2 regions of the Xanthobacter pseudotagetidis genome follow, and region 1 is predicted to be linked to the other one. Evidence: riboswitches for the same ligand, from Rfam matches in the RefSeq annotation. Region 1 holds a riboswitch; the other holds the start of a gene.
What was found. Region 1 has a riboswitch for glycine ahead of V5F67_RS19505 (D-amino acid dehydrogenase). Riboswitches for the same ligand answer to the same signal wherever they lie in the genome.
Positions count from the first base shown of each region.

Region 1 (4,836 bases):
GTAGGCGCTGGGGATGGGCAGGGCGACGGTGCCGATGGTCTGGAGCGCGGCGAACAGGAATCCGCCAAGGAGCGCGCCGTAGAAGTTGCCCATGCCGCCGATGATGGCGGCCGAGAAACCGGCGACGCCGAGGAACAGGCCCATGCCGAAATTGATCTCGTTGTAGTAGAGCCCGTTCATCACGCCGGCCACGGCGGCGAGCGCCGAGCCGAGCGCGAAGGTGCCGAGCACCACCAGGTCGAAATTGACGCCCATCAGGCGGGCGGTCTCCGAATCCTGCGCCACCGCCTTCATGGCGAGGCCGTAGCGGGTGCGGTTGATGAAGACGTGCACGGCGATGATCACCACGAGCCCCGCCGCCAGCAGGATGAGGCTGTCATAGCGCAGGCTGACGGCGCCGAGCTCCATGCTGCCCGAGGGCAGCAGGCGCGGGAACGGCTTGGGGTTGGCCCCGTCCGGATAGAACAGGCGCACCGCCTCGCGCAGCAGCGTCCCGGCCATCAGCGTGATGAGCAGCACGTTGAGGGCGGGCGCTTGCCTCAGCGGCAGCACCAGCACCCGGGCGATGAGGATGCCGAGCAGCGCGGTCACGAGGATCGCCCCGGCGAGCGCCAGGGCGATCACCGCGAAGGAGCTGGCGGCGATGCCCGACGCGCTGAGCGCGGCGGCCACGGTATAGGCCGCGAACGCACCCACCATGAGCACGTCGCCGTGCGAGAACTTGATGACGTCGAGGACGCCGAAGAACAGGGTGAAGCCAACCGCCACGAGGGCGTACATCATGCCCAGCATCAGGCTGTTGGTGACGTGCTGGCTCAGCGCCGCCATGTCCATGGAGAAACCGGCTCCGGTGTGAATGCGGGAAGGGTCGGGGCGCCGCCCCCCGCGGGGGGCGGCGGCAGGCTCACGGGCGCTTCTTCAGCTTGCGCTGGCCGGTGGCGTATTCCGATTGCTCCCAGGGAATCCACTTGCCGTCCTGGACGATGTAGGTGGTGATGAGCGCCAGCTCGTTCTGGCCGTCCTTGTCGAAGGTGATCGGGCCGACGATGGAGGCGGCGTCCTTCACGTCCATCAGCGCCTTGACCACAGCCTTGCGGTTGGGGCCGACCTTCTCGATGGTGTCGAGGAGCAGGTTCATGGCGGCGAAGGAGAACGGGCCCCAGATTTCCGGCGGCTCCTTGAAGCCGGCCTTCTCGTACTCGGCCATGAAGAACCGGCCGCCCGGCAGCTTGGCGATCGGTACGCCGGCATGGAAGGCGAGGGCGCCCTCGGCGAGCGGGCCGAGCGTGGCCGCGAAGGTGTCGGAGACGATGCCCGAGGCGCCCTCGAACTGCACGTCGCCGAGGCCGAGCTTGTCCATCTGCGAGCGGATGCGGATGCCGAGCGGGGCGAGGCCGGCGAAGTAGATCACGTCCGGGTTCAGCGCCTTGATCTGGGTGAGCTCGGCGGTGAAGTCCTGCTGGTCCGAGGAGACGCCGAAGCTGCCGAGGATCTTGCCGCCGGCATCGGTGATGAACTTGGTGAAATACTTGTTGTGGCCCTTGCCGTAGTCGGTGGTGTCGTGGATCACGGCCCAGGTCTTGAAGCCCTGCTGCGTCATGAACTTCGACGCGGTGAATTCCTGGCTGAGCATGGTGCCGTTGACGCGGAAGACCTCGTCGAAGTCGTTGCCGCTGGTGATCTCGGGCAGCACCGCGCCCCAGACGATCGCGGGCAGGCCGAACTCGTGGAACACGTTCACGGTGCCCATGGCGACGGCCGAGCAATAGTGCGCCACGGCGCCGATGATCTTCTTGTCGGTCGCCGCCTTGGTGGCCACCTGGATGCCCACGTTCGGCTTGCACTCGTCGTCCAGCGCCACGAGGTTGTAGGTGTATTTCGCCTTGGGGTCCTGGTTGCGCAGGGCGACCGCGAGGCTCGCGGAGTTGCGCGCGCCGATGCCGATGGCGGAGACGCCGCCCGTGAGCGGGCCGATGAAGGCGACGGACACCTCGTCCTTCGCCTGGACCTGGGAGGCGCCGAGCGCAAGGCAGGCGACGGCGCACGCGGCTGCCCGTCGCAGCCGGTCGAGAGCTACGTTCATTGTTCCGATCCTCTGGAAAAGGTGCCCCGTTGGACGGGGTCTGGAAGAACCGGATGTGAGGATAGACAATCATTTTCATAAAAGTCAAACGACTTGAATAAAATTTTCATGGACCGTGGATCATGTAGCTTCAAGCCTTTGCGAGGCCATGTGCCCACATGCGCGGCGGCGAGGCCGGCGGCCGCTGTTGCGCCGCAATGCGATCTCTGGGACAAAGGCGCGTCCGACCATGTCGCGTGGGAGAGACCGCTCGGGCGCCTGCCGCCGGGGCGGCGCCGACGGAGCAAGCGCCCCAGGAAACTCTCAGGCAGAAGGACCGCGCGGCAGGACGATCTGGAGAGAGGCGCTGGCGGGACAATCTCCCGCGGGGCGCCCACCGAAGGGGAAATCTTCCGCCAGGAGCCGCGCGCTCCCGGCGGCGGATTAAGCTCTCAGGTGCCGGGACAGATGGGGCTCGCCGGGGCGCTTCGGCGCTCCTCCTGTCCCCGTGCGCTTCGAGAGGAAGCCATGTCCCATCTCGCCGTCATCGGCGCCGGCATCACCGGCGTCACCACCGCCTATGCGCTCGCCCGCAATGGCCACCGCGTCAGCGTCATCGAGCGCGAGCGCTATCCCGCCATGGACACGTCGTTCGCCAATGGCGGCCAGCTGTCGGCCAGCAATGCCGAGGTGTGGAACCACGCCTCGACCATCGCCAAGGGCCTCAAATGGATGGTGCGCAGGGACGCGCCGCTGCTGCTGAACCCGATGCCGTCCTGGCACAAGTATTCCTGGATCGCGGAGTTCCTCGGCGAGATCCGCAACTACCGCGCCAACACGGTCGCGACCGCGCGGCTCGCGGTCCTGGCACGGCGCCTGCTGATCGAGACCGCCGCGCGCGAGAACATCGACTTCGACCTGGAGCAGCGCGGCATCCTCCACGTCTACCGCGACCGCGCCGGCTTCGAGCATGCGGGCCGGGTCAACGCGCTCCTGGCCGAAGGCGGGCTGGAGCGCCGCGCTGTGACGCCGGAGGAGATGCGCGCCATCGAGCCGGCGCTGGAAGGCGCGTTCCATGGCGGCTTCTACACCCCCTCGGACGCCACGGGCGACATCCACAGGTTCACGCGCGGCCTCGCCCATGCCTGCCGCAGGCAGGGCGTCGCATTCCTGCACGAGGCGAAGGTGGAGGCGGTCACGGCCGATGGGGCGGGCGTGCGCATCCGCTGGTCCCAGGCCGGCCCGCAGGCGGGCGCCGCCGAGGTGCTGGAGGCGGACGGCGTGGTGATCTGCGCCGGCATCGCCAGCCGCGCCCTCGCCGCGCAGCTCGGCGACCGGGTGAACATCTATCCGGTGAAGGGCTATTCCATCACCGTTCATCTCGACGACGCGGAAAGCCAGGCCGGGGCACCGTGGGTGAGCCTCCTGGACGACGCCACCAAGATCGTCACCAGCCGGCTCGGGCGCGAGCGCTTCCGCGTCGCCGGCACCGCCGAGTTCGCGGGCGAGAACCGGGACATCCGCGCGGAGCGCATCGCCCCGCTGGTGCGCTGGGTGCGCACGCTGTTCCCGGGCGTCGGCACCGGGCGCATCCAGCCCTGGGCCGGGCTGCGGCCGATGACGCCGTCCATGATGCCGCGCGTCGGACCGGGCCGCCGGCCGGGCGTCTGGTACAACACCGGCCATGGCCATCTCGGCTGGACGCTCTCGGCCGGCACCGCGCACCTGATCGCAGAGGCCATCGGCGCGGCGCGCTGAAGGCGGCGCGGCCTCGGCGCTCACCCCATGCGGCACGCGCCTGCGCGCGCCGCACCGAGGCCACCGCTGCGCTTTCTGGCCGGTCATGGCAAGCGCGGGGGCGCCGCAGCCGGAGGGGCAGGCCCGGCGCGCTCGTCTTCGAGGCGGCGCGGTGGGGACGGCCCCGATGGGCCGCCACTCCGCCTCGCGGCTCCAAAATCGCATCGATTTCAGGGGGATAAGTGGTGGGCGCACTAGGGCTCGAACCTAGGACCCGCTGATTAAGAGTCAGCTGCTCTACCAACTGAGCTATGCGCCCGTTCCGGGTGGCCCCGGAAGGAGGCGTCCGTTTAGCAAAACGCCCCCGCCCTTACAAGAGCGGAGGCGCACTTTTTTGCCGGTCGTCGGATCGGTCCAGCCGGCACGGCGACGGTACGCCGCCGCGCCGCAAGGCTCACTCCTTGAAGGCCTCCTCACGGGTCTTCTGCACCGAGGGCAGCAGCACCATCACCAGCGCGACGACGGCGAGGATCAGCAGCACCGCCGAGATCGGGCGGGTGAGGAACACCATCGGGTCGCCGCGCGAGATCAGCATGGCGCGCCGCAGGTACTCCTCCAGCATCGGCCCGATGACGAAGCCCAGCAGCATGGGCGCGGGCTCGCAGTCGAGCTTCACCAGCGCGTAGCCCAGCACCCCGAACAGCGCCATCGAGTAGACGTCGAAGGCGTTGTTGTTCACCGAGTACACGCCGATGCAGCAGAAGGCGATGATGGCCGGGAACAGCAGGTGGTAGGGCACGGTCAGCAGGCGCACCCACATGCCGATCAGCGGCAGGTTGAGCAGCACCAGCATGGCGTTGCCGACCCACATGGAGGCGATGATGCCCCAGAACAGGTCCGGCTTCTCCGTCACCACGTTCGGCCCCGGCGTGATGCCCTGGATGATGAGCGCGCCGATCATGAGCGCCATCACCGGGTTCGACGGGATGCCCAGCGTCAGCATGGGGATGAACGAGGTCTGGGCGCCGGCATTGTTG
Region 1 is NZ_CM195534.1:4,258,786-4,263,621, reverse strand. It holds gene V5F67_RS19515 (branched-chain amino acid ABC transporter permease) at 1-834, opposite strand, end outside; gene V5F67_RS19510 (branched-chain amino acid ABC transporter substrate-binding protein) at 905-2,083, opposite strand; glycine riboswitch at 2,311-2,412, shown strand; gene V5F67_RS19505 (D-amino acid dehydrogenase) at 2,531-3,820, shown strand; tRNA gene V5F67_RS19500 (tRNA-Lys) at 4,043-4,118, opposite strand; gene V5F67_RS19495 (tripartite tricarboxylate transporter permease) at 4,254-4,836, opposite strand, start outside.

Region 2 (4,836 bases), 460 kb from region 1:
CGTCGCCATTCGGCCCCGACCATTCGACCGCGATGGCTGCGTCGGGCGCGACGTGCGCCGGTGCCGTCAGGGTCGCGGGCGCCACCTCCTCCACGGTGAACGGCACGCGCGCCAGCTCGCGGCGGCCACCCGCCCCCTCCAGCACGTAGCGGATCACGTAGGCGCCGGGCTTCACCGGCAGCCGCAGCTCCACGGTCTCGCCGTCCTCCGACTGGTCCACATAGGCATAGGCGGTCTCGCCCGACGTTTCCTTGTGGCCGGCCGGGACGAGGTCCACATAGTCGCCGGCGCCCTTCGGCCCGCGCCAGTTCACCGTGAGCGCGGAGCCGGCCGGCGCCTTCGGCGGGAAGGCGAGCGCGGCCGAGGCGGCCGTCACCTCCAGCGGCACGGTGACGAGGACCTGGCGGCCGCCGGCGGCCTCCAGGACATAGCGCAGGGCGTACTTCCCGACGTCGCCCGGCGCCCTGAGCGTCGCGGGGTTGCCCTGCTCGGTATAGGCATAGGCGATCTCGCCCGCCGCCTCCTTATGGCCGGCGGGGACGAGGTCCACATAGTCGCGCGCCTGCCCGGGTCCCTTCCAGGTGACCTCGAACGCCGAGCCCGCGGGCACGCTGGCCGGCGCGACCAGCGCCACCTTGCTGTCGACGACCTCGACCTTGCCGGTCGCCAGGACCCGGCGCTTGTCGGGGCCGTTCCAGACATAGCGGATGTCGTACGTCCCGGGCGTGCCCGGCGCGCGCAGCTCCGCGTCCTTGCCCTTCTCCACATAGGCGTAGGACAGCTCCCCGCCGATCTCCTTCGTGCCGGCCGGCACGAGATCCACATAGTCGTTGGTGGCGGCCGGGCCGGTCCACTTCACCAGAAAGCCCGCGCCGATGCCGGGCTTGGCCGGGGTGGATATGGTCGCCTGCGGCACGCTCACGCTCGCCTGGGTCGCGGCGGTCTTCGGCGCGGTGGTCTTCGGCGCGGGCGGCGCGGCGACCGTCTGCGCGAGGGCGTCCTTCAGCTCCGCCTCGTTGCCGGCGCGGATGTAGCGCCCGCCGGTCCGCTCGGCGAGGCAGGCCACCTGCCGCCCCTCCTCCCGGGTCAGCCCGAAGCCGACCACATGGGCGGTGAAGTCGACCCCGGTCTTCTCCAGCTCGGCCGCCAGCGCGCACGGGTCCGCCTGGCAGGTCTCCACGCCGTCGGTGATAAGGATGACGGTCGCCTTGTCCTCGGTCGAGCGCAACGCCGCGGCGGCCTGGCGGACGCTCTCGGTGAGCGGGGTCTTGCCCAGGAAGCGCATCTTGTCCGCGGCGGCCGCGATGGCCGCGCCGCTGCCCGCCGCCGGGGAAACCACCAGCTCGATGTCCGCGCAGTTGCCCTTCTCCCGGTGGCCGTAGGCCATGAGCCCGACCTCGGCGGTGGGCGGAAGCTTGGCCAGCGTCTGCTTGAGCGCCTGCCGGGCGATCTCCAGCTTCGGCCTGCCGTCGATGGCGCCCCACATGGAGCCGGAGGCATCGAGGACGATCATGGTGCGCTCGGCGGCGAGCGCGGGCGCCGATACGACGCAGAGGAACATGAGAAGAATACGGCTCAGGCGCATGCTGAATCTCTATCCCGTTCGACCACTTCGAACCCCGCGCCGGGGAAGGAGCCATTCCGTGAATAGAATTGCAACCAGAATCACAGCCTCAAAGACGAAGATTTCCTCATGTCCATGTCCCTATCCGCTTGATGCCACGGGCGCGCGGATAACTACGTTGGCGCCACCGCAGCGCCTTCCAAATCAGGCGACTTGACCGAGAATGACACAGAAAGGCGGCGCGTGTTGCTCCCGGACGGCGGACGGCGTCGGGCTGCCCCCGCCCCGGCTCATTGACGCCCCCGCCTTATCGCCTATGCTGCGCCTCGGCCGTGCGACTCGCCTTTCAGGGGTGGCGCGGCCATCGGACGATCCCTGCGGGAGAGACCGGCGGCCTTTCGGGGCGCGGCCGGCGCCGAAGGCGCAACCGCCCCGGAACCGCTCAGGCAAAAGGGCCGCAGGGGGACGAGCCTCTGGAAAGCAGCGCCCCCCGCGCGAGCGGGATTTCGCGCTCACCGAAGGAGTAAGCCGCGCCCTTCCACGAGGCGAGGCGAAATCTCTCAGGTTTCCCGGACAGAGGGGGCGCCGCGCGGACCCGGACACGGGGCCGCCAGATTGGCGCATCCTGTCGGGAGCCTGTTATGGCGCAGCCGGACGAAAATGCGGGTCCCCTCCAGAAGACCCCGCTTCACCTCGAACACATCGAGCTCGGTGCCCGCATGGTGCCGTTCGCCGGCTACGAGATGCCGGTGCAGTATGCCGACGGCATCATCGCCGAGCACAACTGGACCCGCGAGCATGCGGGCCTGTTCGACGTCTCCCACATGGGCCAGGCGATCCTGCAGGGGCGCGACCACGCCGCCACCGCCCGCGCACTCGAGGCGCTGGTCCCGGCCGACATCCTGAACCTCGCCGAGGGCCGCCAGCGCTATTCCCAGCTCACCGCCGACGACGGCGGCATCATCGACGACCTCATGGTCACCCGTCCGGCGGGCCACGAGAATGACGGGCGCCTGCTGCTGGTGGTGAACGCCGCCCGCAAGGAAGTGGACTTCGCCCACATCGCCGCGCGCCTGCCCTCCTCCGTGCGCCTCGACGTGGTGGAGGACCGCGCCCTCATCGCCCTCCAGGGGCCCGAGGCCGCCATGGTGATGGAGCGCCACTGCCCCGACGCGCTGCTGCTCGGCTTCATGGAAGCAAGCGTGCTGCTGGTGGACGACTTCCCCATGCAGGTGTCGCGCTCCGGCTACACCGGCGAGGACGGCTTCGAGATCTCGCTGCCGGCGCTGGAGGCGCCCATTCTCTGGGCACGCCTCATGGCCGAGCCGGAGGTCAAGACCATCGGCCTCGGCGCCCGCGACAGCCTGCGGCTGGAGGCGGGGCTGTGCCTCTACGGGCACGACATCGACCTGTCCACTTCCCCCGTCGAGGCCGCGCTCACCTGGTCGATCCAGAAGCGCCGGCGGCTGGAGGGCGGCTTTCCCGGCGCCGCGCGCATCCAGCGCGAGCTTGCCGAGGGCACGGGCCGCATCCGCGTCGGCCTGAGGATCGAGGGCCGCCAGCCGGCGCGCGAGGGGGCCGAGATCGCCGCCGCTGGCACCGTGGTCGGCACCGTGACCTCGGGCGGCCACGCGCCGAGCCTCAACGCGCCGATCGCCATGGGCTACGTGCCGCCGGCCTATGCCGCGCCGGGCACGGCGCTGGAGGTCCTGGTGCGCGGCAAGGCGCTTCCCGCCTCGGTCGTCGCCCTGCCCTTCGTGCCGACGCGCTACCACCGCAAATCCTGAACCGGGGGCCTCAAGACATGACCAGCGTGCGCTACACCAAGGACCACGAATACATCCGCCTCGACGGCGCGGTGGCGGTGGTCGGCATCTCCGACTACGCCCAGAGCCAGCTCGGCGACGTGGTGTTCGTGGAGCTGCCCGACATCGGCAAGACGGTGGAGAAGGGCAAGGAGGCCGCCGTCGTCGAGAGCGTGAAGGCCGCGAGCGAGGTCTATGCCCCCCTCTCCGGCGAGGTGGTGGAGGTGAACGCGGAGCTGGAGGGCAATCCCGGCCTCGTCAACACCGACGCCGAGGGCCAGGGCTGGTTCCTGAAGCTGAGGCTCGCCGACCCGTCCGAGCTCGACGCCCTCATGGACGCCGACGCCTACAAGGCCTTCCTGGAGACGCTGGGCTGAGGCCGGCGCGCCCCCGCCGGCCCCGTTCGATCGAGAAAGACGCATCATGCGCTATCTGCCTTTGACCGCCGACGACCGCGCCGAGATGATGGCGCGGATCGGCATCGCGTCCGTGGACGTGCTGTTCGCCGACATTCCGAAGGACAAGCGCGAGACCGAGCTTCCCGACCTGCCGCGTGCGAAAGGCGAGCTGGAGGTGGAGCGGCAGCTCGCACGCCTCGCCGCGAAGAACGTGCCGGCGGGATCGGTGCCGTTCTTCGTCGGCGCGGGAGCCTATCGCCATCACGTGCCGGCGAGCGTCGACCACCTGATCCAGCGCTCGGAGTTCCTCACCTCCTACACGCCGTATCAGCCCGAGATCGCCCAGGGCACGCTGCAATACCTGTTCGAGTTCCAGACCCAGGTGGCCGAACTGACCGGCATGGAGGTGGCGAACGCCTCCATGTATGACGGCTCCACCGCGGCCGCCGAGGCGGTGCTCATGGCCCACCGGGTCACCCGGCGGCGCAAGGCGGTGCTGGCCGGCAACCTCCATCCGCACTATCGCGCCACCATCGAGACCGTCTCGCGCTATGCCGAAGACGAGGTGACGGCGCTGGCGCCGGTGCCGGCGGGCGGGGAGGACCTGCTGTCGGCCATCGACGAGACCGTGTCCTGCATCGTCGTGCAGTCGCCGGACGTGTTCGGCAACCTCGTCGACCTCAAGCCCATCGCCGCCAGGGCGCACGAGAAGGGGGCGCTGCTGATCGCGGTGTTCACGGAAGCAGTGTCGCTCGGCCTCGTCGAGCCGCCGGGCGCCCAGGGCGCCGACATCGTCGTCGGCGAGGGCCAGTCCATCGGCAACGCGCTGAACTTCGGCGGCCCGTATGTGGGCCTGTTCGCCACCCGGCCGAAATTCATCCGCCAGATGCCCGGCCGCCTCGCCGGCGAGACCGTGGACGCGGAGGGCCGGCGCGGCTTCGTGCTCACGCTCTCCACCCGCGAGCAGCATATCCGCCGCGAGAAGGCGACCTCCAACATCTGCACCAATTCAGGCCTCTGCGCGCTCGCCTTCACCATCCACCTGTCGCTGCTCGGTCGCGAGGGGCTG
Region 2 is NZ_CM195534.1:4,718,819-4,723,654, forward strand. It holds gene V5F67_RS21620 (VWA domain-containing protein) at 1-1,585, opposite strand, end outside; glycine riboswitch at 1,933-2,032, shown strand; glycine riboswitch at 2,035-2,144, shown strand; gene gcvT (glycine cleavage system aminomethyltransferase GcvT) at 2,206-3,351, shown strand; gene gcvH (glycine cleavage system protein GcvH) at 3,369-3,746, shown strand; gene gcvPA (aminomethyl-transferring glycine dehydrogenase subunit GcvPA) at 3,793-4,836, shown strand, end outside.
Region 2: it holds a riboswitch for glycine, as region 1 does, so the genes downstream of both, gcvT (glycine cleavage system aminomethyltransferase GcvT) here and V5F67_RS19505 (D-amino acid dehydrogenase) in region 1, are expected to answer to the same signal.